One region of the Serratia sp. FDAARGOS_506 genome, then DNA from elsewhere that is predicted to be linked to it. Evidence: predicted binding sites of a transcription regulator. Region 1 holds the regulator's gene; the other holds the start of a gene.
What was found. Region 1 encodes PurR, which represses purine synthesis genes. Its sites were predicted from a motif close to CANGCAAACGTTTGCNTG; they were not measured.
Positions count from the first base shown of each region.

Region 2: the regulator PurR is predicted to act here: its motif matches at 3,888-3,905, upstream of glyA (serine hydroxymethyltransferase).

Region 1 covers NZ_CP033831.1:3,620,559-3,635,434, forward strand. Annotated here, with positions in the region: gene pykF (pyruvate kinase PykF) at 1-709, opposite strand, end outside; gene EGY12_RS17620 (cupin) at 1,104-1,409, opposite strand; tRNA gene EGY12_RS17625 (tRNA-Val) at 1,530-1,606, opposite strand; tRNA gene EGY12_RS17630 (tRNA-Val) at 1,627-1,703, opposite strand; tRNA gene EGY12_RS17635 (tRNA-Val) at 1,724-1,800, opposite strand; gene EGY12_RS17640 (MATE family efflux transporter) at 1,982-3,358, opposite strand; gene EGY12_RS17645 (riboflavin synthase subunit alpha) at 3,597-4,247, shown strand; gene EGY12_RS17650 (I78 family peptidase inhibitor) at 4,302-4,595, shown strand; gene cfa (cyclopropane fatty acyl phospholipid synthase) at 4,668-5,819, opposite strand; gene punC (purine nucleoside transporter PunC) at 6,162-7,373, opposite strand; gene punR (DNA-binding transcriptional activator PunR) at 7,497-8,441, shown strand; gene purR (HTH-type transcriptional repressor PurR) at 8,438-9,463, opposite strand; gene EGY12_RS17675 (YnhF family membrane protein) at 9,788-9,877, shown strand; gene sodB (superoxide dismutase [Fe]) at 9,942-10,520, opposite strand; gene EGY12_RS17685 (C40 family peptidase) at 10,720-11,538, opposite strand; gene EGY12_RS17690 (Grx4 family monothiol glutaredoxin) at 11,955-12,302, shown strand; gene rnt (ribonuclease T) at 12,371-13,054, opposite strand; gene gloA (lactoylglutathione lyase) at 13,135-13,542, opposite strand; gene EGY12_RS17705 (alkene reductase) at 13,881-14,876, opposite strand, start outside.
Region 2 covers NZ_CP033831.1:310,143-325,018, reverse strand. Annotated here, with positions in the region: gene EGY12_RS01860 (FAD/NAD(P)-binding protein) at 1-1,258, shown strand, start outside; gene EGY12_RS01855 (cytochrome c) at 1,255-2,439, shown strand; gene hmpA (NO-inducible flavohemoprotein) at 2,477-3,667, opposite strand; gene glyA (serine hydroxymethyltransferase) at 4,025-5,278, shown strand; gene EGY12_RS01840 (3-phenylpropionate MFS transporter) at 5,435-6,580, shown strand; gene csiE (stationary phase inducible protein CsiE) at 6,581-7,846, opposite strand; gene EGY12_RS01830 (DUF1007 family protein) at 8,028-8,663, shown strand; gene EGY12_RS01825 (nickel/cobalt transporter) at 8,654-9,676, shown strand; gene suhB (inositol-1-monophosphatase) at 9,734-10,537, opposite strand; gene trmJ (tRNA (cytosine(32)/uridine(32)-2'-O)-methyltransferase TrmJ) at 10,657-11,391, shown strand; gene iscR (Fe-S cluster assembly transcriptional regulator IscR) at 11,585-12,079, shown strand; gene iscS (cysteine desulfurase) at 12,134-13,348, shown strand; gene iscU (Fe-S cluster assembly scaffold IscU) at 13,373-13,759, shown strand; gene iscA (iron-sulfur cluster assembly protein IscA) at 13,814-14,137, shown strand; gene hscB (co-chaperone HscB) at 14,200-14,721, shown strand; gene hscA (Fe-S protein assembly chaperone HscA) at 14,754-14,876, shown strand, end outside.

The DNA.
Region 1 (14,876 bases):
ACGCCTCGAGGATTTCGTCGAAGTTGTTCAGGCCTTCCTGGTTTTCGATCTTGGAGATGATCTGGATCTGCTCGCCGCCGTGAGCTTTCAGGTGTTCGCGGATCTCCAGCACGTCAGAGCGCTTGCGGATGAAGGACGCCGCCACGAAGTCGACGCCTTGCTCACAGCCGAAGATCAGGTCGCGTTTGTCTTTCTCGGCCAGCGCAGGCAGCTGGATGGAGACGCCCGGCAGGTTAACGCCCTTGTTTTCGCCCAGGTCGCCGTTGTTCAGCACCTTACAAATGACTTCGTTCTCGGTCACGTTGGTGACTTCCATGCCGATCAGGCCGTCGTCAACCAGCACGGTGTTGCCGATCTTCAGGTCGGCGGCGAAGCCGGCGTAGGTGACTGCCACGCGATCGCTGTTACCGATCACGCTCTGGTCGGTGGTGAAGGTGAAGGTTTGGCCGGCGACCAGCGAGGCGTCTTTACCGCCTTCCAGTTTCATGGTGCGAATTTCCGGGCCTTTGGTATCCAGCAGGATGCCGGCGTTGATACCGGTTTTCGCCATCACGGCGCGCATGTTCTTGATGCGGTTGCCGTGCTCTTCATAGTCGCCGTGAGAGAAGTTGAGACGCATCACGTTCATGCCCGCATTGAGCAGGTTGGTCAGCATTTCTTCCGATTCGGTTTTTGGACCGATGGTACAAACAATTTTGGTCTTTTTCATGGCGGAGTTTTCTACAAGTTGTGATGGATAAAAAAACGAATTTGACCGGCGTTGTTTACGCCGATAGGGAATTTGAGCCGCGTCTGGTGGTGAAAAACATAGTTAAGGATAGGTGACGACAGTTGAAGTGGGGCGGAAAAATTCAGCCCGCGTGGGGGCGCGGGGATGCTGCGCAACGGGGTAAGATTACATCGTGTTGTTATTGCGTTTTCGCAGATCAAGGGCTGAAACCATTCAACTGATAGACGTTGCGCATTATAAAGGCTAAGCGGCGGGAAACAAAATAAAAAACCGCTGCTGCGCGGCGGATATGTCAAAACGGGGGCAAATGTGGCGCAAATGCAACGCGTTGCGGGCCGCTTGTTGCGCAAATAACCTTGCTGTAAATGCAGATTTAACGCGTTTGGGGAATTTCCAACAGCACGCCGGCGCTTAGGCAGAAGCAGCCGCTGGCGACGTTGGCCGGTAAGATCAGGCTCTCGCCTGCCTGAACCACCCGCGTGTCGCCGCCGAGGGTAAACTCGAATTCACCGGATATCACCCGGGTTTGCAGCGCGTGCGCGGGCTTTTGCAGCTGGCCGAAGGCGCCGGCCTCGAAACGCACTTCCGCCGCCGGTGAACCGTCGCTCATCACGCCTTCACGGCGGGCAAGGCCATTGTCGAGCGGTAAAAAGGCGGTTTTGGCGGTAAAGGTGGTCATGTGGCGTTCCTGGTGGCTGATGGCGGTAGCACGGCGCGATCGACATAAAAGTCAGGCGGTCGGGCAGAGACGAAACAACGGGAAGTATAACGCGATAGGGGGAGAGATGAATCAGCAATATGGTGCGTCCGAGTGGACTCGAACCACCGACCCCCACCATGTCAAGGTGGTGCTCTAACCAACTGAGCTACGGACGCACTGCACTGCTTCTGAAATTTGGTGCGTCCGAGTGGACTCGAACCACCGACCCCCACCATGTCAAGGTGGTGCTCTAACCAACTGAGCTACGGACGCACTGAACTGCTTCAGGAATTTGGTGCGTCCGAGTGGACTCGAACCACCGACCCCCACCATGTCAAGGTGGTGCTCTAACCAACTGAGCTACGGACGCATCTTTTCCTGTCTGTCATGGCTGACAGCGGGGACGAATATTAACGAGCTACCCGCGTGCTGGCAAGGGGAAAAGCGCAATTTTATTCGGTATTTCACGCGATTGCTGAGGTTGTGCGCAGTCCGGCGTTTTTTTCCGCAAACCGCAGCCCGGCCGGGGATGAAACCGGCCGGGCGCGTGCTCAGCGCGTGGATCGCTGCAGGATGACGGCGGTCGGCTGTTTCTGCAGCCAGCGCATGCGCAGCGCCATCATGATGGCGGCGAAGGTCAGGCCGATGATAAAGCCGATCCAGAAACCGCTTGGCCCCATCGCCGGCACCACTGCGTCGGTTAACGCCAGCAGATAGCCGCTCGGCAGGCCCAACACCCAATAAGCGATGAAGGTGATGAAGAAGATCGCGCGGGTGTCTTTATAACCACGCAGCACGCCGCTGCCGATCACCTGGACAGAATCCGAGATTTGGTACAGCGCCGCCAGCAGCATCAGCTGCGAGGCCATCGCCACCACCGCCGGGCTGTCGTTGTACAGCAGGGCGATCGGTTCGCGGAAGGTGGCGGTAAACAGCGCGGTGCAGACGGCCATGGTGATGCCGACGCCGATGGCGGAGTAGGCGGCGACGCGCGCGCCTTCTACCGAGCCTTCCCCCAGCCGGTAACCGACGCGGATAGTGGCGCCGACGCCCAGCGACAGCGGCAGTACGAACATCAGCGCGCTGAAGTTAAGCGCGATCTGGTGGCCGGCGACCGCGACGATCCCCAGCGGCGAAACCAGCAACGCCACCACGGCAAACAGCGTGACTTCGAAGAACAACGCCAGCGCCACCGGCATGCCGATGCCGATCAGGCGCTTCAGCGCCGCCCAGTCCGGGCCGCCGAGATCGCCCGTCTGGCGTTTGATGTCGCGCTGCGACGGTGCGCGCTTCACGTACCAGCGCATCATCAGGAACATAAACCAGTAGACGCTACCGGTGGCGACGCCGCAGCCGACGCCGCCCAGCTCCGGCATACCGAACTTGCCGTAGATAAAGATGTAGTTGATGGGGATATTCACCAGCAGGCCGAGGAAGCCGATCACCATGCCGGGCTTGGTTTTGGACAACCCTTCGCACTGGTTGCGCATCACCTGGAAGAACAGGTAACCCGGCGCCCCCCACATGATGGCGTGCAGATAACCGACGGCTTTATCCGCCAGTTGCGGATCGATGTTGTGCATCATGTCGATGACGAACTTGCAGTTATACAGCACCACGATCAGCAGCGCGGACACGCCTGAAGCCAGCCAAAAACCCTGGCGAACCTGGTGAGCGATGCGATCGCGCCGCCCGGCGCCGTTGAGCTGGGCGATAACCGGAGTCAGCGCCAACAGCAGGCCGTGGCCGAACAGGATGGCCGGCAGCCAGATTGACGTGCCGACCGCAACCGCCGCCATGTCGGTGGCGCTGTAGGCGCCGGCCATGATGGTATCCACCACGCCCATGGCGGTTTGTGATATTTGCGCGATGATGACCGGGATAGCGAGAGCCAATAAACTACGCGCTTCAATTAAGTACTTCTGCACGCATACACCTTTCTATTTATATATGTGGGAGGGAGGGCTGCCGCGAGAGGACAACAATTAAAATAGCGGAATTTTGTCAAAAATATTGTACCTGCTCGGCGTCGTTAAGCAAACGCCGCAGATAAATAGTTATTAAATGCGCAGGCACGCGTTTTTTGCCGTCGCGGATTTGGTTTTCAGCGCCAACTGGGGCAAACTGCCGGAAGCGTTTTAACCTATTTAGTAAGAAGAGGCACATATGTTCACCGGTATCGTACAAGGCACCGCGCCGCTGGTCGCCATTGATGAGAAACCCAATTTCCGCACCCACGTGATCGAGATGCCTGCCGAGCTGTTGCCGGGGTTGGAGCTGGGCGCGTCGGTGGCCCATAACGGCTGTTGCTTGACCGTGACCGCGGTGGAAGGCAACCGCGTCAGCTTCGATTTGATCAAGGAAACGCTGCGCCTGACCAACCTCGGCGATTTGGCGCTGGGCGACATCGTCAATATCGAGCGCGCAGCGAAATTCAATGACGAAATTGGCGGTCATTTGATGTCCGGCCATATTATCTGTACGGCGGAAGTGGCCAAGATTTATACGTCGGAAAATAACCGCCAGGTATGGCTGCGCATGCCGAATGCAGAATTGATGAAATATGTGCTGCACAAAGGTTTCATCGGTATCGACGGCATTAGCCTGACCATCGGCGAAGTGGTGAATAACCGTTTCTGCGTGCACCTGATCCCGGAAACACTGGAGCGCACCACGCTGGGTAAGAAACGCCTGGGTGACAAGGTGAACATCGAAATCGATCCGCAAACGCAGGCGGTGGTGGACACCGTCGAGCGCGTGCTGGCCAACCGCGAAGCGACGCTGGCTGCGGCGATGGCGCAGGCACACAAAGACTGACAGCGATTCTGGCCTTGCCGCCGGAATCGAATCATAAGCAGAGAGGAGAAACGCGTGAAGTTTTATGGGAAAACGTTATTGTTAACCGCGTTGCTGGCGCTGAGCGCCTGCAGCAGTTCACCTGAGCAGGGCGCCGGCGCGCAAATGGCCGATGCGGACGATACCTGCGGCGCTTCGCAGTATCAAAACTTCGTCGGCAAGCCGATGACTTCGCTGGAAGGCGTGCGGATCGAATCTAAGGTGCGCGCCATTCCGTACAACTCTGCCGTTACCATGGATTTCAACCTGCGCCGTCTGAACTTCCTCGGCGATCGCGACGATAAAATCATTCGCGTTTACTGCGGTTAACCCGCAGGGGCCGAAAGAGCAAAAAAAAGCCCCGGCGAGGTTGTTGCCGGGGCTTTTTTATCGGGGGAACATTCAGCGGGCGACGCGAATGCCGCCTTCAACGCCTTTCGGGCTGAACACCACCTGCCACAGCTGCAGATCGCGTGCCCGGAACGCGCCGGCGCATGCGTTCAGGTAATAGCTGAACATTCGCTCGAAGCGTTCGGAATAGCGTGGGGCAAGCTGCGGCCACGCCTGTTTGAAGCGCTCGAACCAGGCCATCAGCGTGCGATCGTAGTCGGCACCGATGTTGTGCCAGTCCTCCATCACGAAATGGCCTTCACTGGCCTGAGCGATGTGGGTCACCGACGGCAGGCAGCCGTTCGGGAAAATGTACTTGTTGATCCAGGGATCGACGTTCATGTCGGTTTTGTTGGAGCCGATGGTGTGCAACAGGAACAGGCCGTGCGGCGCCAGATTGCGCTCCACCACGTCAAAATAGGTGCGGTAGTTTTTCGGCCCGACGTGCTCGAACATGCCGACGGACACGATGCGGTCGAACTGCTGATGCAGATCGCGATAATCCTGCAGCAGGATCTGCACATCCAGCCCGGCGCAGCGTGCCTGAGCCAGCTTCTGCTGCTCGGCGGAAATGGTCACGCCAACCACCGACACGCCGTAATTTTTCGCCGCATAGGCGGAGAGACCGCCCCAGCCACAACCGATGTCCAGCAAACGCATGCCTGGCTGCAGCTGCAGTTTTTCACAGATCATCCGCAGCTTGGCTTCCTGCGCTTCTTCCAGCGTGGTAGCGTCTTTCCAGTAGCCGCAGGAGTATTGCATGTAGGGATCGAGCATCAGGGTAAACAGATCGTTGCCGAGATCGTAATGTTCTTTGCCGACGATCCAGGCACGCTTTTTCGATTGCAGGTTGGTCAGGCGTGCGGCGGCGATACGCAGAGTATCTTTCAGGTGGTGGGGGAGTTTCTTCTCCAGCCCGGCACTGACCACGCGCTGGAAGAACATATCCAGCCGTTCGCACTCCCACCAGCCGTCCATATAGCTTTCGCCAAGGCCCAGCGACCCTTGCTGCAAGACACGTTTAAAGAAATCGGGGTTTTTAACCTGAATATCGAAGGGGCGCGAACCGTTGATTTCAATGCCGGCCAAGCCGAGCATTTCATGCGCGATACGGTACCATTGGTTGTCCTGGATGCTCAGATCTTCTATACACGATGAACTCATAGCTTCTCCATCACCTTCTTCTGACTGATGACCCGTTAGGAAACAGCTTAGACAATTTCTGCGGGTGCATACGTTTACCGGCGGAAAATAGGCCCGCGGCGTCTGATATCCGACTATGAACAGAGGAAATTTTAAGAAGCTACCCGGCGCTAACGGCGCGGGATAAACGCGTCCTTAAAAAAAGTGTGACGCAAGGCGCGTACACAATAGCTGATTGAGATATAGAGATTATAAGGTGTTACTTTACAAGGTTGTTTTTGAGTATAGGCGTGCCGAGGCCTTGACTCAACTGTAAATCGCAATCGGCACGCATATTCTTTAAGTGATTATTAAACTTGGCAATTATGACGCTGAGTTAGCATGTTCCCGCTGCGCCTTTTGCTGCGTATCGGCCGCTTTGCCCCGCTGCAGGAAATACCCCAGCGCGGCCAGGATCACCGTAGACACCATCACCGTTACCGTCGCCAACAGCGGCTGGGCAATAAACGCCGACACCAGCATGCTCGCCACAAAGCACAGTCCGAGCTGCAGCGTATTTTGCAGCGCGGCGGCCTTGCCGCTGCTTTCCGGGAACGGCATCAGCGCATTCGCTACCATGATCGGGTAACCGGCGCCGTTGACCAGCGCCATCACGCAGAACGGGATCAGCAGCGTGGAGAGCGTCGGATCGGTCAGGGTCGCCACCAGATACAGCGCCACCATGCTGACACCATAAGCTACCAGCAGCCACGGCAGTAGGGTTTTGCCATTGATGCGTTTGAGTGCGGCGCGGCAGCCGTAGCCACCCAGAAGGAAGGCCAGCGTTTGCGGCACATAGCTCAGGCCGATGTCGCTCGGGCTGTAGCCCATGTCGCCGAGAATGAACGGCGAGCCGGTGAGCCAGGCGAAGAAGCCGGCCGAGCAGGCGGCGTACATGGCGACATTGCCGCTGAACACCGGGGATTTCAACAGTTGCCAAAAGCTGACGCCGTTTTGTGGCGCGTCGGCGGTGGGTTGCGTTTTGTCGCGTTCTTTGAGCATCAGCGTCGGCAGCAGCAGCAGCGCGGTGATGACCAACAGCGCGGCGAAGATTGCGCGCCAGCTGGCGTGGTTCAGCAACCAGGCGCCAAGCAGTGGTGCCAGTGCCGGCGATAGCGCGACCAGCGGCATAATGGTGGCGAATACGCGGTTGGCCTGGCCTTCACGGTAGCGGTCGACCACCAGCGCTTGCCAGATGGCGGCGGCGGCACAGACACCGACGGCCTGAATAAAGCGCAGGATCCAGAGCTGCACGGCGTTTTCTACCCACAGCATACCCAGGCAGCCGAGAGCGAACAGCGCCAGGCCGATCAATAATACCGGTTTGCGGCCCAGACGGTCGGAGAGCGGTCCCCACAGCAGCTGCGCAAAGGCGAAGCCGGCCAGGAAGATACTCAGGCTGGCGCTCACCGCGCCGGCGGAAATTTGCAGTTCCTCCCGCATGGCGCCGAAGGCGGGCAGGTACATATCGGTCGCCAGATAACCCAGCATGCTCAGGCCGGCGAGGTAGAACATAAAGCCAAAGGAATTTCGCATGGTATTTCTCGTTAATATTTTAGTGTCGCAGGTTTTTAGCGCCGGTCAGTGTATCCGGCTGGATCTCTGCTTGTGAAACGGTAATATTTGCAAAGTGCTGTTAAAAAAATTGAAGGCAAAACGATGTGGTCTGAATATTCTCTTGAAGTCGTCGACGCGGTGGCGCGCACCGGCAGTTTCAGCGCGGCGGCGCAGGAATTGCACCGGGTCCCGTCGGCGGTCAGCTATACCGTACGGCAGCTGGAGCAATGGCTGGCGGTGCCGCTGTTTGAGCGGCGTCACCGCGATGTGGAATTGACACCGGCCGGTGCACTGTTTATCAAGGATGCGCGAGCTGTTATCAAAAAAATGCTCGACACCCGCCGTCATTGTCAGCAGGTGGCCAACGGTTGGCGCGGCCAGCTGAATATCGCGGTGGACATCATCGTCAAACCGCAACGCAGCCGCCAGCTGGTGTTGGATTTCTACCGTCATTTCCCCGACGTTGAACTGATGCTGCAACCCGAGGTGTTCAACGGCGTGTGGGATGCGCTGGTGGACGGCAGGGCGGACATGGCGATCGGCGCCACGCGCGCGGTGCCGGTCGGTGGCGGCTTCGCCTTTCGCGACATGGGTTATATGAACTGGTTGTGCGTGGTCAGCCCGCAGCACCCGCTGGCGCAGTTGGCGGGGCCGCTGAATGACGATCAACTGCGGCCGTATCCTTCGCTTTGCCTGGAGGACACCTCGCGCAACCTGCCCAAGCGCGTCACCTGGACGCTGGATAACCAGCGGCGACTGGTGGTGCCAGATTGGACTTCGGCACTCGACTGTTTGTGCGCCGGGTTGTGCGTCGGCATGATGCCGGCGCATCGGGCACTGCCGCGGGTGCAGCGCGGTGAGCTGAAGGCGTTGCAGCTGCAGCAACCGTTTCCCGCCAGCCCTTGCTGTCTGACCTGGCAACAGGATAAACCGTCACCGGCGATGAGCTGGCTGCTGGCGTATCTGGGCGATGGCGAGACGCTGAATCAGGAGTGGTTGAGCGAGGCGGAACCGGAAGCCGCGCAGGCTTCCGGCGCGGGGGATTAGCGGCGGTAGTCGATGAACGGGCCGTCGGCGACAGAGCGGCGTTCGACCAGCTTAGGATGCACTTCGATCACCTGTGACTCTTCGCGTTTGCTGATGATGCGATCCAGCAGCATGGTGAAGGCCATTTCGCCCAGGCGCTCTTTAGGCTGATGAATGGTGGTCAGTGCCGGGGTAAAGTAGCGGGCGTTGCGCACGTTGTCGTAACCGATCACGGAAATATCCTGCGGCACTCGCAGCCCCAGCTCGTCGGCGGCGCAGATGGCGCCCATCGCCATGATGTCGCCGCCGCAGAATACCGCGGTCGGTCGTTGTTTTTGCGACAGGATTTGGTGCATCGCCTTATAGCCGGACTCCGGTTCGAAGTCGCCCTGAACGATCCACTCTTCGCGAATCTCGATATGTGCTTCCTGCAGCGCCTTCATAAAGCCCTGATGACGGCCGCCGCCGGTGTTGCGCGACAGCTGGCCCGGAATGGCGCCGATATCGCGGTGGCCACGCTCGATCAGGTAACGGCCGGCCAGATAGCCGCCTTCGAAGGCGTTATCGATGATGGTGTCGGTGAAGTCGCCACGCGCGGCGCCCCAGTCCATCACCACCATCGGGATGTTGCGGTAGTCTTCCAACATGCCCAGCAGCTGATCCGGGTATTCGGAGCACATAACCAGCAGGCCGTCGACGCGCTTTTGCGCCAGCATCGCCAGGTAGGCGCGCTGCTTGTCCAGATTGTTGTGCGAGTTGCACAGGATCAGGGTGTAGCCTTTGCTGTAGCAGCTGTTTTCCACCGCTTCGATCACTTCGGCGAAGTAGGGCGCTTCGCTCGAGGTGGCCAACAGGCCGATCGACTTGGTGTGATTGACTTTCAGGCTGCGCGCCACGGCGCTCGGCGAGTAATGCAGCTCTTTGATGGCGGCCCACACGGCCGCTTTGGTCTCTTCGGCGACGAAACGAGTCTTATTGATGACGTGCGAAACGGTGGTGGTGGAAACGCCCGCGCGTTTGGCCACATCTTTAATCGTTGCCATGTAAGGAATGACTCCTGAACTCACATGTTTACAGCATGTAAGTGTGATGTTAATCGTTTGCCTGCGTAGATCCTTCTCCAGAGAAGCGAAAACTGAGTTTTTAGTGTGTTGAAGTCTTCAGCGCTTAATCAGGAGGGGCATGGATGCCGGTACGCAGTTGTGAACTGCGAATTTTGTCGCATATTGAACAAAAGTGGAAGAGGTAATCGAGATTATAAACCGGGAAATGATAACAAGATTTTATCGGCGAACTGTGGGAAAATGATTTGACGTACTAATTGTGCGCCTTTTATCCTTAGGAAAGCCCATTTTAAAGGAGTTGTCATGGATACCGATCTGAAGATGTCGCTGTTCACCACCGTTTGTGCGTTGGCGATGATCATCGCTTTCAGCTTTGTCGCTGCGTTGAACTGATTTCCCGCCAGTTTTAAAAAAGGCGCAGCCACGCTGCGCCTCGTCACTTAGGCAAGGCCTGCGCTTACGCCAGGTTTTCCGCCGCGAAAGCCCAGTTGACCAACGCCCAGAAGTTTTCCAGGTATTTTGGACGCGCATTGCGGTAATCGATGTAATACGCGTGTTCCCATACGTCAACGGTCAGCAGAGGTTTGTCTTCACCGGTCAGCGGGGTGGCCGCATTGGAGGTGTTGACGATCGCCAGCGTGCCGTCCGGTTTTTTCACCAGCCAGGTCCAGCCGGCGCCGAAGTTTTTCACTGCGGCATCGGTGAACTGCTCTTTGAACGCAGCGAATGAGCCGAAGGATTTGACGATCGCCGCCGCCAGTTCGCCCTGCGGTTCACCGCCGCCCTGTGGCGACAGGCAGTGCCAGTAGAAAGTGTGGTTCCACACCTGTGCTGCGTTGTTGAAGACGCCGCCGTTAGAGGTTTTGATGATCTCTTCGAGCGATTTGCCCTCGAACTCGCTGCCTTTCACCAGGTTGTTCAGGTTAACCACGTAGGTGTTGTGGTGCTTGCCGTAGTGGTATTCCAGGGTCTCGGCGGAGATGTGCGGCTCGAGCGCGTTTTTCTCATACGGTAATGCAGGTAATTCAAACGACATTGCTTCCTCCTTTACGGCGCCACTCGCTTCCCGCCGGGGCGAGAGCCATATGGGCCGTTTTTTATTGTGGTCATTCAATCTTAACAATTTTCATCATAAAAAACAGGAGGAAAAGCGAGAAATGCGCGTGGGGAAGTGCGATGGGCGATAGCTTGAGCAGGCGGTTGCGACCGGGGCCGCAACCGCGCAGAACAGGGTATTAACGAATGGTTTTCGGCGTCACTACGCGGCGTGCGCCGATATAGTGGTTTTGCCAATAGTCGTTGTCGAGCTGGCTGATGCGGATCTCTTCGCCAGTGCGCGGCGACTGGATGAATTTGCCGTTGCCGAGGTAGACGCCGACATGGTCCGCCACGCCGCGGTTATTGATGCGGAAGAACACCAGATCGCCGCTTTCCAGTTCGCTTTTCTTGATCGGCGCTGCGTCGCGCAGGTGATACATCTCGTTGGCGGTGCGCGGCATCTTGATTTTCACTACGTCTTTATAGGCGTAATAGATAAGGCCGCTGCAATCGAAGCCGGTACGCGGCGAGCTGCCGCCCCAGCGGTAAGGTTTGCCCATCTGGCCCATCAGCTTGGCCATTGCGGTCTGCTTGGCGTGCTGGTAACGTTTTTTGTGCGCCGGGCTCAGTTTCAACGGCTTATCTTCACGCGCCAGCTTGGCGGTGGCCATGCCGGCTTCGCGGTGGCGGCCGTAGCCTTTTTTATAGCCCTTTTTCGGCGGGGTGACTTTAATCTTGGCGGTTTTCTGCACTTTGGCCTTGGGTTTGGCGCTGGCGATCTTTTTCGCGCTTTTCTCGGTTTTGGCCTTGGCGGTCTTGGTTTTTTTCTCGGGGGCCGTCACTTTGGCTTTTTTAGCGGCTTTGTCCGCCTTCTTTTTTCTGCGGTCATCAGGCCGCGCTTCATTAGCATGGCTTTTACGCTGCTCGGCGGCAACACGCGCCTGTGGCGCAGCGTGCGCCAAATTGAAGAAGAGCTGCGTAAACAGCAGCGCAAAGAGCGTAAGAATTAAACGCATGTCGACGTCACCAACCTTGGCCCCGAAACGGATATCGAAAGAGTCACAGTATTCCCGAATTTCGCCATATAAAACAGCGAAGAACTCATAAATAATAATCCATATTGTGAGAAAACGTTAATGACATTTTTTTTGCTTCAAAATCAGCCCGTTGATGTATGAAAAAGCGCCAATCGGCGGCGATGGATATAATTAATCCGCGCCGTCATCTCGGCGCAATATATTAGTGAAATGGTCGGATTAAAAATGTTATTCTCAGCGTATGTTTTGACCGGAATGACGTGGCCGGTGAAACGCGATCGGCAGCGGGCGAATATCCTTGCAAAAGATGGCGTTTTCTTGCGACTGTTCCAGCCGCTACAATAGCCCGCGTGATGCATGTTGTAGCCATGAAATGTGGCTTGAGGAAGCAATAAATGACGACGACACTTGAAAAAATTCAGCACCAAATCGCTGAAAACCCGATTCTGCTGTACATGAAAGGTTCGCCTAAGCTGCCGAGCTGCGGCTTCTCCGCACAGGCTGTGCAAGCGCTGTCCGCCTGCGGCGAACGTTTCGCCTACGTGGATATTCTGCAAAACCCGGACATCCGCGCCGAGCTGCCAAAATACGCCAACTGGCCGACGTTCCCGCAGCTGTGGGTAGACGGTGAGCTGGTCGGCGGTTGCGATATCATCATCGAGATGTATCAGCGCGGAGAACTGCAGCAGCTGATCAAAGAAACGGCAGAAAAGTATAAAGCGCAGGAAGACCAGCAGTCTTAATCGACAGACTTGCGGTTATCGCGTTACGGGCGGCGCCAGTGCAAACTGGGCCGCCTTTTTTGTTGAGCTTATTCGGCGAGATCGCCGGCGGGCAGCGGCCAGCCGCCGAGACGTTTCCAGCGGTTAACCAGCTCGCAAAACAGCAGGGCGGTTTGTTCGGTGTCGTACAGTGCGGAGTGCGCTTGGCTGCTGTCGAACGGCATGCCGGCGGCGATGCAGGCTTTCGCCAGCACCGTTTGGCCCAGCACCAGGCCGCTCAGCGCGGCGGTGTCGAAGGTGGCGAACGGATGGAACGGGTTGCGCTTCAGGCCGGCACGCTCGGCTGCGGCCATCAGGAAGCTGTGATCGAAATTGGCGTTGTGCGCCACGATAATGGCCCGGTTGCAACCGCGATCCTTAAGCCCTTTGCGCACCGCTTTGAAAATGGCGTGCAGTGCGTCATATTCGCTGACCGCGCCGCGCAGCGGATTGTGCGGATCGATGCCGTTAAACGCCAGCGCTTCCGGCTGCAGGTTGGCGCCCTCGAAAGGCTCCACGTGGAAGTGCAGGGTCTCGTCCTGCTGCAGCCAGCCGTCTTCATCCATTTTCAGCGTCACGGCGGCGATCTCCAGCAACGCATCGGTATTGGCGTTGAAGCCGGCGGTTTCAACATCTATTACTACGGGATAAAACCCACGAAAACGACCACTCAGGGCGTTAAGATCACTTTTCTCGGCCATCAGTTTCTTATCTTCATCGAATGCAGCGCGCATTATGGCAAATTTTGCGCCCGGTTGCAGGCGCTATCGCGCGGAGAGTCAGCAGGGCGCAGTGCGCGCCCTGAAGGGGAGGCTTAGTGGCCGAGGCCCTGACCGGCGTGTTTGTTTTCGATCAGCTCGATTTTGTAGCCGTCCGGATCTTCGACGAAGGCGATTACCGTGGTGCCGCCTTTCACCGGGCCGGCTTCGCGGGTGACCTTGCCGCCTGCGCGGCGGATGCTGTCGCAGGTGGCGGCGACGTCGTCCACGCCCAGCGCCAGGTGCCCGAAGGCGGTGCCCATGTCGTAGCTGTCGGTGCCCCAGTTATAGGTCAGTTCGATAACTGCGCCTTCGCTCTCTTCCGTATAACCGACGAAAGCCAACGAGTATTTGTACTCTGGGTTTTCGCTGGTGCGCAGCAGGCGCATGCCTAATACCTTGGTATAGAAGTCGATGGAGCGTTGCAGGTCACCGACGCGGATCATGGTATGGAGTAAGCGCATAATTCCTCTGAATTGACTGTGCCGTGGCAGACGGCGGGTGGATTGAAGCACAAGCGAGTATAGCCTTGTCCCGCAAGGGAATTCAACGTGACGAGCGGGTGACAATGTCACTTACTGGCTTTCCGTCGGAGGTGTCTAAGTATTGATCGAGCTCGCCGATCAATACAGAGTAATTGATCTGCACAATCAATTATCTATTTAGGCGGCAAGCGTGTAAAAATTGAACGGCAGTAGAGAACAACACCAGGGAACACCGGCCCGCCCCGCGCGGGCTTTTTTGTGTGCGGCGCATAAAAAACGGCCAGGCAAAGTTGCGTGGCCGTATGGGTCAGGACGGGTTATTTCGCCAGAAACGGATAGTCGGTATACCCTTCGGCGCCGCCGCCATAGAAGCTCTCCGGCTTAGGCTCATTCAGCGGTGCATGCTGACGGAAACGCTCTACCAGATCCGGGTTGGCGATGTAACTGCGGCCGAAGGCCACCGCGTCGATGAAGCCTTTTTCGATCAACGCTTCGGCTTTTTCGGCGGTGTAAGCACCGGCGCCGACGATCACCCCTTTAAAGTGGGCGCGCACCGAGTCGCGGAAGGCGTCGGAATACGGTTTGCCGCCGGCCCAGTCCGGTTCGGAGATGTGCAGGTAGGCGATGTTGCGCTTGTTCAGCTCTTCCACCAGATACAGCGCCGCTTCTTCCTGATCTTCACCGTTGTCCAACCCGTTGAACGGCCCCAGCGGCGAGATGCGGATGCCGATGTGCTCGGAGCCCCATTCGGCGACCGCCGCATCAACCACTTCCAGCGTCAGACGGGTGCGATTCTCGATGCTGCCGCCGTATTGATCGGTACGTTGGTTAGAGGCCGGTGACATGAACTGGTGCAGCAGATAGCCGTGGGCCGCATGCAGTTCGATGAAGTCGAAGCCGGCTTCCCGCGCGTTGGCGGTCGCCTGGCGGAAATCGTTGACGATGCCCGGGATCTCGCTGGTTTCCAGCGCGCGCGGCGTGGAGGTTGGCACGCGCACCCAGGCGCCGGTTTCATCACGCACGGTGGTGCGGGTTTCGGCGTTAATCGCCGAAGGGGCGACCGGTGCTTGCCCACCCGGTTGCAGGCTGTTGTGGGAGATGCGGCCTACGTGCCACAGTTGCACGGCGATATGGCCGTTTTTGTCATGCACTGCCTGTGTGATGTTTTTCCATGCGGCGATCTGCTCCGGCGTATGCAGCCCCGGCGCCCCGGCGTAGCCTTTCGCCTGGAAGGAAACCTGCGTCGCTTCGGTCACGATCAGGCCGGCGCTGGCGCGCTGTGCGTAATATTCCGCCATCAACGGCGTAGGAAT
Region 2 (14,876 bases), 1.5 Mb from region 1:
TGAAGCGTTCATCGGTGATTTTCCGCTGCCGGAAAGCGATCGCCAGGCGCTGATCGCGCTGCATACGGTGGAGAAAGATTATCTGCCGGAGATGACGCTGGAGCAGAAGGTCGAATGGCTCGATACCCACAGCTACACCCAGTTCCTGCGTGAAAAAGTGGGCCTGAGCGAGCTGGCTATCCGTTATTTCCAACAGACCACCAACGACTTCCAGGCGGTGGGCATCGACGGCACGTCGTGCAGCGATGCGCGCATCTGCGATCTGCCGGGCCTCGGCGGCATGAATCTGCCGCCGCTGGACGAAGAGTCGCAGGCGGATCTCGACGATCCTTACGTGTTCCACTTCCCGGACGGCAACGCCACGCTGACGCGCCTGATGGTGCGCAAGCTGATCCCGGCGGTGGCGCCAGCCGGCAAAGACATGAATGACGTGGTGCTGGCCAAATTCGACTACAGCCAGCTCGATCGGCCGGAATCGCCGGTGAAGCTGCGTTTGAACAGCACCGGGCTGCACGCGGCTAACGTCGGCGACAAGGTGGAAGTCACCTACATGACCGGCGAGAAGATGACCAAGGTGCGCGCCGGGCAGGTGGTCATGGCCGGCTACAACATGATGATCCCGTACCTGGTGCCGGAGATGTCGCACGAGCAGCAGGAGGCGCTCAAGCAGAACGTCAAGGCGCCGCTGGTGTACAGCAAGGTGGTGATCCGCAACTGGCAGCCATTCATCAAGCTGGGCGTGCACGAAATTTATTCGCCGGCCGCGCCGTACAGCCGCGTGAAGCTGGACTACCCGGTGAGCATGGGTGGGTATCAGCACCCGCGCGATCCGGAGCGGCCAATCGGCCTGCATATGGTCTATGTGCCGACGCTGCCGGGCAGCGGCCTCAGCCCGCGCGAGCAGTCGCGCAAAGGGCGCGCGCTGCTGCTGGGCACGCCGTTCGAGGTGCATGAGCAGATGATCCGCGAACAGCTGCAGGGCATGCTGGGCGAGGCGGGTTTCGACCATCAGCGCGATATTCAGGCGATCACTGTTAACCGCTGGTCGCACGGTTATTCCTACTTCCTCAACGGGCTGTTTGACGACGAAGAAGAAGCCAAGAAAATCATCGAAACGGCGCGGCAGCCGATCGGCAAGATCGTTATCGCCAACTCCGATTCCGACTGGAGCCCGTACGCCAACTCGGCGATCGATCAGGCGTGGCGTGCGGTGAACGAACTGGCCTACGGCAAGCTTGCCGCCAAGGAGGGAGCATGAGTTTGCGTTCGCTGTACCTGTTGAGCCTGTTGGCGGCCGCTGGTTCGGCCCAGGCGATGTCGGCCGGGGAATACGTCGCCAAAGCCGGCGACTGCACCGCCTGCCATACCGCGCCGGGCGGCGCTGAATTGGCGGGAGGCATGAAGTTCCCGACACCGCTCGGGGCTATCTACGCCACCAACATCACGCCCGACAAGCTGCACGGTATCGGCGCCTACTCGTTCGAGGAGTTTGACCGCGCCATGCGCCAGGGGGTGGCCAAAGACGGCCACCGGCTCTACCCGGCGATGCCGTACACCTCGTACGCCAAAATGAGCGCGGAAGACATGCGCGCGCTGTATGACTATCTGATGAATGAGGTGCCGGCGCAGAACGTCGCCAACCGTGACAGCGACATCAGCTGGCCGCTGTCGATGCGCTGGCCGCTGGCGGTGTGGAACCAGCTGTTCCACGACGACCAGCCGTATCAGGCGGATCCGCAGCAAAGCGCCGAGTGGAACCGCGGCGCCTACCTGGTTCAGGGCGCGGGCCATTGCGGCAGCTGCCACACGCCGCGCGGCTGGGCGATGCAGGAGAAGGGGCTGGACGGTAAGGAGCCGGTGTTCCTGAGCGGCGCCGAGCTGGACGGCTGGTACGCCTCCAATCTGCGCGGCCTGGCGCCGGAAGAGGTGACGGCGCTGCTGAAAACCGGCCGCAGCCGCCATGCGGCGGTCGCCGGGCCGATGAGCGAGGTGGTGACCCACAGCACGCAGTACCTCAGCGACGGCGATCTGAACGCCATCGCGGTGTACCTGCGCAGCCTGGCGCCGGACACCGCCGCCGTAGCCGCAGCGCCTGCCGTGCAGGCGAATAATCCGGGCGGCCAGGCGACCTATGCGATGTACTGCTCGACCTGCCACGGCAACAAGGGCGAAGGCACCGATTTCGCCATTCCGGCGCTGGCGGGCAATGCCACGGTAACGGCGGACAATCCGCTGACCGCGCTGCGGGTGGTGCTGGAAGGGGCGCATACTCCGGCCACGCAGCACGCTATGGCGTTCGATATGCCGGCTTATGGCTGGGCGTTGAACGATCGGCAAGCGGCGGATCTGATGAGTTATCTGCGGGGAAGCTGGGGCAACCAGGCGGCGCCGGTGACGGTGCAGCAGGTGCAGGACGCGCGCAAACTCCAGGAAAAATGAGTATGGAGCGCGGCTTGAGGGCCGCGCTCCGCAAGCATTACAGCACTTTATGCGGGCCGAAGCATTCGTAGTGGATGCGTTCGGCCTCTACGCCCATCTCCAACAGCTGTTTGCCCACGAACTGCATGAAGGCCACCGGGCCGCAGAAGTAATAGTGCATCTGCGGATCGGCCAGGCTGCCTTGCAGCGCGCTCAAATCCATCAATCCGCGGCTGTGGTAATCGCGGCCTTCCACATCATCGGCGCTTGGCTCGCGGTACCACACATGGCGGCTTAGATTCGGCATGCGTTCGGCAATATCCGCCACTTCACCGGCAAAGGCGTGCACGCTGCCGTTTTCTGCCGCGTGCAGCCAGTGGACCTGCGCCTGATGCTGGTTGTCGTGCAGGGTATTGAGCATGCCGAGCATCGGGGTTTGGCCGACGCCGGCGGAGATCAGCGCCACCGGCGTGGTCGGCGCCACGTCGAGGAAGAAGTCGCCGTGCGGCGGGGCGATGTAGATCACGTCGCCTTCCTGCGCCTGCTGGTGCAGGTAGTTGGACACTTTCCCCTGATCTTCACGCTTCACGGCGATACGGTAGAACTCGCCGTTCGGCGAAGTGGTCAGCGAGTACTGGCGAATTTCCTGATGTTCCAGGCTGTCGTGCTTGATGTAGACCGCCAGGTATTGCCCCGGTTTGAAGTCCGCTACCCGGCCGCCGTCCACCGGCGCCAGCACGAAGCTGCAGATCACGTCGCTCTGCGGCTGTTTCTTCAGAATGCGGAACGCGCGCAGATCGCGCCAGCCGCCGTTGTCGGTTTCACTCTGCTGATAAATCTGCTCTTCACGCTGGATAAATACGTTGGCCAGCACACCGTAGGCTTTGCCCCAGGCATCCAGGACTTCCTGGCCCGGGCTGAACATTTCGTCCAGCGTCGCCAGCAGGTGACCGCCGACGATTTGGTACTGCTCCGGCTGGATATTGAAGCTGGTGTGCTTCTGCGCGATGCGCTCCACCGCCGGCAGCAGCGCCGCCAGGTTCTCGATGTTGGCGGCATAGGCGCAGATGGCGTCGAACAACGCCTGACGCTGATCGCCGTTGCGCTGGTTGCTCATGTTGAAAATGTCTTTCAATTCCGGGTTGTGCGCGAACATGCGATCGTAAAAGTGGGCGGTCAGCTTCGGCCCGGTCGCAGCCAACAGGGGAATGGTAGATTTTACGGTGGCGATGGTTTGGCTATCCAGCATGGAAGCGCTCCTTGGGTTAGGCTCTTGACGAGAATTTTAATGATGTATTTTAAATGAATCTTATTGGGTTCTGCGTCGCTTGTAAATACCCTTGTTTTCGTTGCGGTGTTCTCCGGGCGTCGATCGGGTTCACAGAACATGAAAAAAGCGCGGGATTCGCATGAGGAAATGTCCGTTGATAAACGACAGCGTTTCGCGGATCAAAGCCTTGCGCCACCTTATGCCAATCGTTTGCGTAAAAACCTCTGTCAAGACCTATCTTCGGTAGGGCGAAACGGTTTACACTGTGACCCAGACCCCAAACGGGTAGTTATTTGGTGATTTTTTAGTTAGCTGATTTAAGTCAGGAGATGCCGGATGTTAAAGCGTGAAATGAACATTGCCGATTACGATGCGGAACTGTGGCGTGCCATGGAGCAGGAAGTGGTGCGTCAGGAAGAGCACATCGAGCTGATCGCGTCTGAGAACTACACCAGCCCGCGCGTAATGCAGGCTCAGGGTTCCCAGCTGACCAACAAATACGCTGAAGGCTATCCGGGCAAGCGTTACTACGGCGGCTGCGAATACGTGGATATCGTTGAGCAGCTGGCTATCGATCGTGCCAAAGAATTGTTCGGCGCCGATTACGCCAACGTGCAGCCGCACTCCGGCTCCCAGGCTAACTTCGCCGTGTACACCGCGCTGCTGCAGCCGGGCGACACCATTCTGGGCATGAACCTGGCGCACGGCGGCCACCTGACCCACGGTTCCCCGGTCAACCTGTCCGGCAAACTGTATAACGTAGTGCCTTACGGCATCGACGACAAAGGCCAAATCGACTATGACGATCTGGCCAAGCAGGCGCAAACCCACAAGCCGAAAATGATCATCGGCGGCTTCTCCGCTTACTCCGGCGTGGTTGACTGGGCCAAGATGCGCGAAATCGCCGACAGCATCGGCGCTTACCTGTTTGTCGACATGGCGCACGTGGCCGGCCTGATCGCCGCCGGCGTGTACCCGAACCCGGTACCGCACGCACATATCGTCACCACCACCACCCACAAAACCCTGGCGGGCCCGCGCGGCGGCCTGATCCTGGCGAAGGGCGGCGACGAAGAGCTGTACAAAAAACTGAATTCCGCCGTATTCCCTGGCGGCCAGGGCGGCCCGCTGATGCACGTGATCGCCGGCAAGGCGGTGGCGCTGAAAGAAGCGATGGAGCCTGAGTTCAAGGTTTACCAGCAGCAAGTGGCGGTCAACGCCAAGGCGATGGTGGAAGTGTTCCTGCAGCGCGGCTACAAAGTGGTCTCCGGCGGCACCCATAACCACCTGTTCCTGCTGGATCTGGTCGACAAAAATCTGACCGGTAAAGAAGCGGACGCTGCCCTGGGCCGCGCCAACATCACCGTCAACAAAAACAGCGTGCCGAACGATCCGAAGAGCCCGTTCGTCACCTCCGGCGTGCGTATCGGCACCCCGGCCGTGACCCGTCGCGGCTTCAAAGAGGCCGACGTGCGCGAACTGGCCGGTTGGATCTGCGATGTGCTGGACAACATCAACGATGAAGCCACCATCGAACGCACCAAGAAGAAAGTGCTGGATATCTGCGCCCGCCTGCCGGTTTACGCATAATCCCGCTTTTGCCCGACAAAACCCGCTGCGGCGGGTTTTTTTATGCCTGCCAGCAGTAAACTGTGAACTGTCTGGCACTCTAACGCATTGAAGTGGAATGACGATTGCGGGGCGGTGTGAGCTCTGTCAAAGTATTGCCCTCACTCCGGAGGGATCATGGTTCTGCAATCAACGCGTTGGCTCGCTCTCAGTTATTTCACCTACTTCTTTTCCTATGGCATCTTCTTACCGTTCTGGGGCGTGTGGCTGAAAGGCGAGGGCATCGCGCCCGAAACGATCGGCATGTTGCTCGGCGCCGGCTTGGTGGCCCGTTTCCTCGGCAGTTTACTGATTGCACCCCGCGTTAAAGATCCCTCTCATTTAGTCTCCGCCCTGCGCCTGCTGGCGCTGCTGACCCTGGCCTTCGCGGTTGGCTTTTGCTTCGGCAACGGCTGGGGCTGGCTGATGCTGGTGATAGCGGGTTTCAACCTGTTCTTCTCGCCGCTGGTGCCGTTGACCGACGCGCTGGCCGCCACCTGGCAAAAGCAGATCCGCATGGACTACGGCCGGGTGCGGCTGTGGGGCTCGCTGGCGTTCGTCATCGGCTCAGCGCTGACCGGGCAGCTGGTGGCGGTGTGGGGCCATAATGCCATCCTCTACAGCCTGATCTTCAGCGTGCTGGCGATGCTGCTGGGCATGTTGCTGAAGCCGAGCGTCATGCCGCAGGGGGAAGCGCGCACGCGCAGCGATACCGAGCGTTCGCTGTGGGCACTGCTGAAAGAAGGGCCGGTCTGGCGCTTCCTGCTGTGCGTCACGTTGCTGCAGGGCGCGCACGCCGGGTACTACAGCTTCGGTTCCATTTACTGGCAGGAGGCCGGCTATTCGGCCTCGACCATCGGTTATCTGTGGTCGCTGGGCGTGGTGGCGGAAGTGATTATCTTCGCCAGCAGCAACGTGCTGTTCCGCCGCTGGAATGCGCGCAACCTGCTGTTGCTCTCCGCCTGCTGCGGCGTGCTGCGCTGGAGCCTGATGGCCTATAGCACCGAGCTGGGCTGGCTGCTGCTGATCCAGATCCTGCACTGCGGCACCTTCACCGTCTGCCATCTGGCCGCGATGCGCTTTATCGCCGCGCGCCAGGGGCAAGAAGTGATCCGGCTGCAGGCGGTGTATTCGGCGCTGGCGATGGGCGGCGGCATCGCCGTCATGACGGTCATTGCCGGGTTCCTGTTCGAACATTGGCAGGGTGGGGTATTCTGGGTGATGGCGGCGGTCGCGGTGCCGGCCTTGTTCATCCGGCCGCCGGCGGTCAGTGTCAGCCGCTGATTAAGGTGCTTCCAGCAGCGCGCGGATGGCTTGGCGCTGCCGGGGTTCCAGCGGCAGTTCGGTATAGATCAGCGGCGGGTGCGGATCGCTGTGCACCGCCGGATAAGGGGTGATCACCAGCATGACGCCCTGCGGCGCGCCGCCGCGCAGATAGTCGCTCAGCGGCAGGTATTTGATGTTCAGCGGCAAGAGCGTGAGCTCGCGGATCTGATATTCCACTTCCTCTTCCAACTGCGGGTTGTCCAGCGTCAGCAGCAGCACCTGTTTTTCCTGCAGCGCATTGTCCTGCATCAGCCAGGCGCCGAAGCTGATGGCCACCAGGCCCGCCTCCTCGTTGGAAAAATGCACGCCGTACTCCTGCTCCAGCGGTTTCAGCGCCTCCTGCGTGGTGCGCATCAGCCGCGGGTATTTACGCACCACTTCTTCCAGCAGCATATTGTCGATGCCGATGGCGAAACGGCAGCGCTCCAGCGCCGGCGCAAGGTGGGCGAACAGCTGGCTGACCAACTCGGCCTTACTGCTGAAGGCCATGCCGGAAAGTTGCTGGAAGCGCTCAACCATGCTGTCGATAGCCGCCATCAGCCGCTGTTCCTGCGCGGAGTCGTTGCTGTGATAGCTGTGATTTTTCAACATGGTAAACGTCAGCGCCAAAAAATCGCGTTCGTCTGCCTGCGGCGGCTGGTTAAACAGCCGGTTGCAGGCCTGATGCAGCCAGGCGGCGGCTTGCTGCTCCGGTTTTTGCCGCAACCAGTCGCGCTGAACGGTGTCGAAATGCGGATGCTGCTGCAGGCGATTTTGCCAGGCGCAGTAGAGCAGATAATGCTGCAGGAATTGGCGGTCGCGCGCATCGAAGCGGCGGTTAAGCAGCGGCTCGCAGGCATCGATCGCCTCCGCCAGCGCAGACGCCGGAGCGGCATCGGCCGCCAACGCTTGGCGCAGGCGCGGCGCGAAATCGCCTTCGACGAACTGTGGGCTGCAGCGCAGGGCTCGCCGTAGCCAATGGAGCAGGCACAGGCGTTGGTTGAGCGCGCTGCCTCGCAGCTGGTAACCACGATCGGGATCGACGGCGATCTCCAGGTGGTGGAAACGCTGGATTTCACTGGCCACCTCGGCTATATCTTGCCGGGCTATCGGGGGGGGAACGCCATTGATTCGGCTTAGAGTCTCCAGCTGTAACTCGGGCTCCGGCGTGTACAGCATCAGCAGCAGATGGCAGCGCCGTTGTTGTCCGGAGAGCTCAGGCACGGGAGAGGTGTCCAGGCTCATATCACCTTCCGGCATAAAAGGTTGCGATTATGCCTAAGCATAGCAAAAGGCTTTGTGACGGCAGGGTTACCGCGCGGCTTTTACTTCGGCTTACAACTTTCGTCACAAATATCGCCGGGATAGGCGGGCCGTCCGACGCTTATTTGTGTTACGTTATAACAAATGCAGGTATGACAGGATAATGATGAAGTTACGTCGTCTTTTGGCTGCCTTCGGCGTCGTGTTCAGCGCCGGTGCGCTCGCTCATCCGCACAGCTTTATCGACATGAACACCACCTTCGTCGCCAAAGACCAGCGGCTGGTCGGTCTGAAAATGGTGTGGGTGATGGATGAAATCACCTCGGCGGATCTGCTCTACGATGCGAAAAATGCCAAGAGCGATTCGGAAGTGTGGAAAAAGCTGGCGGCGGAAGTGATGGCCAACGTGTTGGGGCAGCACTATTTCACCGATCTTTACCGCGACGGCAAGCCGGTGAAATACCTGAACTTGCCCAGCGAATATCACCTGTCGCGCCAGGGCAATCAGGCGGTGTTGGAGTTCGTGCTGCCGTTGGCCGAACCGCAGCCGCTGGCGGGCAAGCCGTTCGAACTTTCTACTTACGATCCGACTTATTTCGTGGATATGACCTATAAAGACCAAAATGCGCTGCATCTGCCGCCGGAGATGGCGCAGCTGTGCAGCTACAAGCTGATGACGCCGAAGCCGAATGCGTCGCTGCAGGCCTATGCGCTGTCGCTCGACAAGAACGACTCGCCTGGCGAAGACCTGGCGCTGGGGCAACAGTTCGCCCAGCGGGTGACGCTGCAATGTCGTTAAATCTCTCACAACCGACGACGAGCCGGCGCCACTGGGCCTTCGGCCTGTGGCCGCTGCTGCCGTTCACGCTGGCGCTGACGGCCGCCGCGCTGCTGGCGTGGCACTATTGGCCGCAGCTGCTGATGCAGAGCGTAGTATGGCAAAAAGCGCTGCATCAGCAGATGGCGGGGCTGTTGCAACAGGTGAAGGCCGCGCCGCAGCAGGCCGGGCTGGCGCTGATGTTGTTCAGCCTCGGTTATGGCGTTTTGCATGCGCTCGGCCCCGGCCACGGCAAAGTGGTGATCGCCACCTACCTGGCCACCCATCCGGCCCGGCTGAAAAGCAGCCTGAAGCTGACCTTCGCCGCCTCGCTGGTGCAGGGCGGGGTAGCGATCGCACTGGTCACGCTGATGCTGGTGGTATTGCAGCTCTCTTCGCGCCAGCTGCACCAAAGCAGCTTCTGGCTGGAGAAGGGCAGTTTTATTCTGGTGATGCTGCTTGGTGTGCTGCTGAGTTGGCGCGCGCTGAAACGCCTGTTTGCGGCGATCAAGGCGATGCGCCCGGCGCCGGCGCTGCGCATCAACAGCCTGACGCCGCTGGCGGCGGATCATGTGCACAGCGCCCACTGCGGCTGCGGCCACCGCCATCTGCCGAGCGACAGCGAGTTGCAGGCGGGAAGCGATTGGCGCACCCAGACCGCCATCGTGCTGGCTATGGGCATGCGCCCCTGTTCGGGGGCGATTTTGGTGTTGCTGTTCTCCAAGGTGATCGGCGTGTTCGGCTGGGGAGTGATCTCTGCGCTGGCGATGGCGTTCGGCACCTCGTTGACCATCTCGATGCTGGCGCTGCTGGTACATTACAGCCGCCGGTTGGCGGTGCGTCTCAGCCGTTCGCGCACGCCCGCCGCCTGGAGCGCGGTGGCTTGGGGGGCGTTGGCGCTGGCCGGCGGTCTGATCCTGTTGGCCGCCGGGCTGCTGCTGTACGCCAGCGCGCAGCCGGAATTCGGCGGCGGCATCCGCCCCTTCTCCCGCTAGCGGGCATAAAAAAAGCGCTGCATCGGCAGCGCTTTTTTTTCGATTCGCTTCTGGCGATTAACGCTTCAGCGCTTCGCTCAGTTCTTCACGCATGGTGGCCAGCATGGCTTTCACTACGCGCGGGTTGCCTGCAACCACGTTGCCGGAGCTGAAGTGGTTGTGACCACCGACGAAGTCGGTCACCAGGCCGCCGGCTTCACGCACCAGCAGTTCGCCCGCGGCGAAGTCCCACGGCTTCAGGCCGATTTCGAAGAACCCGTCCACGCGGCCGGCGGCCACATAGGCCAGATCCAGCGCTGCAGAACCGGTGCGGCGGAAGTCTGCGCACTGGGTGAACAGCTTGCCGACGATGTTGATGTAAGGCGTTGCGTGCTGCTTGACCTTGAACGGGAAGCCGGTCGCCAAGATGGTGCCATCCAGATCTTTGGCGTTGGTGCCGCGCAGGCGGTAGCCGTTGAGCTGTGCGCCCTGGCCGCGAGTGGCGGTGAACAGTTCGTTGCGCATCGGATCGTAGACCACGGCCACTTCAGTACGGCCTTTGATGCGTACGGCGATGGAAACGGAGAAATGAGGGAAACGTTTGATGAAGTTTGCAGTGCCATCCAGTGGATCGATCACCCATTGCACATCGCGATCTTCGCCGATCAGCTCACCGCGTTCTTCGCTCACGATACTGTGTTGCGGGTAAGACTTGCGGATGACGTCGATGATCAGATGCTCTGCATCGCGATCGACGTTGGTGACGAAGTCATTGGTCCCTTTCTGGCTCGCTTCTACAGCGTCCGGGGTTTCGTAGTTTTTGGCAATCAGGTTACCGGCCTTGCGCGCAGCGCGCACGGCGATAGTCAGCATCGGATGCATGGGTATCTTCCAACTAGGATGTTAAAGAACAGGAAACGGCGCGAAGTATAGCAGCTGTTCGGCAAATTGCCTACGGCTGTGTTAAGATGCTGCGATTTTCCGCCACGCTCAGAGTTTGTATGCTGCACAATATCCGCATTGTTCTGGTAGAGACTTCACATACCGGCAACATGGGCTCGACCGCCAGAGCCATGAAAACCATGGGTTTAACCAACCTTTATCTGGTTAATCCGCTGATCAAACCCGATTCTCAGGCCATCGCCCTGGCTGCCGGCGCCAGCGACGTGATCGGCAACGCCACTATCGTCGATACCCTCGACGACGCCATCGCCGGCTGTAGCCTGGTGGTGGGCACCAGCGCACGTTCCCGCACGTTGCCGTGGCCGATGCTGGAGCCGCGTGAATGCGGGGTGCGCGCGGTGCACGAAGGCGAACACGCGCCGGTGGCGCTGGTGTTCGGCCGCGAACGCGTCGGGCTGACCAACGATGAACTGCAGAAATGCCACTACCACGTCGCCATCCCTGCCAACCCGGACTACAGCTCGCTGAACCTGGCGATGGCGGTGCAGATCCTGGCGTACGAAGTGCGCGTGGCTTACCTCGATCGCCAACAGGCGGGCGCGCCGCAGCTGGAAGAGACGCCGTATCCGCTGGTGGACGACCTCGAGCGTTTCTATCAGCACCTGGAGCAGACGCTGCAGCGTACCGGCTTTATTCGCCCGTCCCATCCGGGCCAGGTGATGAGCCGCCTGCGCCGGCTGTTCACCCGCGCTCGCCCGGAAGGGCAGGAGCTGAATATCCTGCGCGGTATGCTGACGTCGATCGAGAAACAGGATAAACATCAAGGTAATTAATTGATGTGGCATAACGATGGACGACAATAGTATTAGTTATCCAAAGGTTATAACATGTATTTTATATACCTTTGTTCTTGCTAAGTTCAAAACGTGCTAATACTTGAGTTAATTACTGGGTTAAATAGTTGACTGTTTTACTCAGGAATGTCAGACTTTCGGCCATATTTGACCAACAGGTAACCATTGAGCTATGAGACTGACATCCAAAGGCCGTTATGCCGTAACCGCTATGCTCGACGTAGCGCTGCATTCCCAGGAAGGGCCGGTGCCACTGGCGGACATTTCCGAACGCCAGGGTATTTCGCTCTCTTATCTGGAACAATTATTCTCCCGTCTGCGCAAGAATGGCCTGGTGGCCAGCGTGCGTGGACCGGGCGGTGGTTATCTGCTGGGTAAAGACGCGGGTGAGATCGCCGTTGGCGCTGTCATCACTGCCGTCGATGAATCGGTAGATGCAACCCGTTGCCAGGGCAAAGAAGGCTGTCAGGGCGGCGATCGCTGCTTGACCCATGCCCTGTGGCGCGATCTGAGCGAGCGCATCAGCGGGTTCCTGAACAACATTACGCTGGCTGAACTGGTCAACAACCAGGAAGTGCTGATGGTCGCGGATCGTCAAAACAACGATACGCGCCGCACGGCCAACGGTCGTCCGCAAGAAACTATCAACGTTAATCTGCGCGCATAAGCAGCTGGCGAAATTATTTTAGTTTTTGGAAGTGATGTACGGAGCACAAGAGCAATGAAATTACCGATTTATCTGGATTACTCAGCAACGACGCCGGTTGACCCGCGCGTTGCTGAGAAGATGATGCAGTTTTTGACCTTGGACGGCACTTTCGGCAACCCGGCTTCCCGTTCCCACCGTTTCGGTTGGCAGGCGGAAGAGGCGGTAGACATCGCCCGTAACCAAATTGCCGAACTGGTGGGCGCCGATCCACGCGAAATCGTCTTCACCTCCGGGGCGACCGAATCCGACAACCTGGCGATCAAAGGCGCTGCCAATTTCTACCAGAAAAAAGGCAAGCACATCATCACCAGCAAAACCGAACACAAAGCCGTGCTGGACACTTGCCGTCAGCTGGAGCGCGAAGGGTTTGAAGTGACCTACCTGGCGCCGCAGAGCAACGGCATCATCAGCCTGCAGGATCTCGAAGCGGCGATGCGCGATGACACCATTCTGGTCTCCATCATGCACGTCAACAACGAAATCGGCGTGGTGCAGGATATCGAAGCGATCGGCGAAATGTGCCGCGCGCGCGGTATCATTTACCACGTTGACGCCACCCAGAGCGTGGGCAAACTGCCTATCGATCTGAGCAAGCTGAAAGTTGACCTGATGTCGTTCTCCGGCCACAAAATCTATGGCCCGAAAGGCATCGGCGCGCTGTACGTGCGCCGCAAGCCGCGTATCCGCATCGAAGCGCAGGTACACGGCGGCGGTCACGAGCGCGGCATGCGTTCCGGCACCCTGCCAGTCCACCAGATCGTCGGCATGGGCGAAGCTTACCGCATCGCCAAAGAAGAGATGACCGAAGAGATGGCACGTCTGCGCACCCTGCGCGATCGTCTGTGGAACGGCGTGAAAGATATGGAAGAAGTGTATCTGAACGGCGATCTGGAGCACGGCGCACCGAACATCCTGAACGTCAGCTTCAACTACGTTGAAGGCGAGTCGCTGATCATGGCGCTGAAAGACCTGGCCGTTTCCTCCGGTTCAGCCTGTACCTCCGCCAGCCTCGAGCCGTCCTACGTGCTGCGTGCGCTGGGCATGAGCGATGAACTGGCGCACAGCTCGATCCGTTTCTCCTTGGGGCGTTTCACCACGGAAGAAGAGATCGACTACACCATTCAGCTGGTGCGTAAATCCATCGGCCGTCTGCGCGATCTGTCCCCGCTGTGGGAGATGTTCAAGCAGGGCGTGGACATCAACAGCATCGAATGGGCGCATCATTAATTCTCAGGTTTCAGGAGCAAGGTCATGGCTTACAGCGAAAAAGTAATCGATCATTATGAAAACCCGCGTAATGTGGGTTCTTTCGACAACGAAGATCCTACCGTCGGCAGCGGCATGGTAGGGGCGCCGGCCTGCGGCGACGTCATGAAGCTGCAAATCAAGGTTAACGATGAAGGCATCATCGAAGACGCGCGCTTTAAAACCTACGGCTGCGGTTCTGCCATCGCCTCCAGCTCGCTGGTGACCGAATGGATGAAGGGTAAATCGCTGGATCAGGCAGAAGCGATCAAAAACACCCAGATCGCCGAAGAACTGGAATTGCCGCCGGTCAAAATTCACTGCTCGATCCTGGCTGAAGATGCCATCAAAGCAGCGATTGCCGACTATAAGAGCAAGCATAGCGCCAAGTAATTTGTCTGAGTCGGCCCGGCTGCGCCGGGCTTTGATTTGAAGTGTGAGGTTGTGATGTCTATTACCATGAGCGACAGCGCTGCGCAGCGTGTTCAGGCGTTTTTGACGAACCGCGGCAAAGGTCTCGGCCTGCGTCTGGGAGTGCGAACTTCCGGCTGCTCCGGGATGGCGTACGTGCTGGAATTTGTTGACGAAGCCAACGATGACGACATCGTGTTTGAAGACAAAGGCATCAAGGTGATCATCGACGGCAAGAGCCTGGTCTACCTTGACGGCACCGAGCTTGATTTCGTTAAGGAAGGCCTGAACGAAGGCTTCAAGTTCAACAACCCGAACGTCTCAAGCGAATGCGGCTGCGGCGAGAGTTTCAACGTCTGACAGTCCATCGTGCTCCCCCGTTTCGGCGGGGGAACTTCATCCGCTAACGCCCAGAGCACGCTATGGATTACTTTACTTTATTCGGGCTGCCAGTTCGCTACACCGTGGACGGCAGCCTGCTTGCGTCCCGCTTCCAGGATCTGCAGCGCCAATTCCACCCCGATCGTTTCGCCAACCAGCCGGAGCGCGAACGCCTGATGGCGTTGCAGCAGGCGGCGACCATCAATGAAGCCTACCAGGCGCTGAAGCACCCGTTAAAACGCGCGGAGTATATGCTATCTTTGCACGGCTTCGATCTGGGCAACGAACAGCATACGATGCGCGACACCGCGTTCCTGATGGAACAGCTGGAACTGCGCGAAGAGCTCGACGCCATTGAGCGCAAGCCGGAGGCGGAGCGCCTGCTGGCCGATTTCGGCGCGCGGCTGGCCGTCTCCATCAAACAGCGCAGTGCGCTGATGCTGCAGCAGCTGGATGGCGAGCAATGGGCGGACGCCGCCGACACCGTGCGCAAGCTGCGCTTTTTGGACAAACTCCAGCAACAGGTTGAACAACTCGAAGAAAAACTGCTGGGTTTTGAGTAACACCTTCTGATTCTGATTGTGGAAGCTTCAACATGGCCTTATTACAAATTAGTGAGCCTGGCCTCAGCGCCGCGCCGCACCAGCGACGTCTGGCCGCCGGCATCGATTTAGGCACCACCAACTCGCTGGTCGCCACGGTGCGCAGCGGGCAAGCG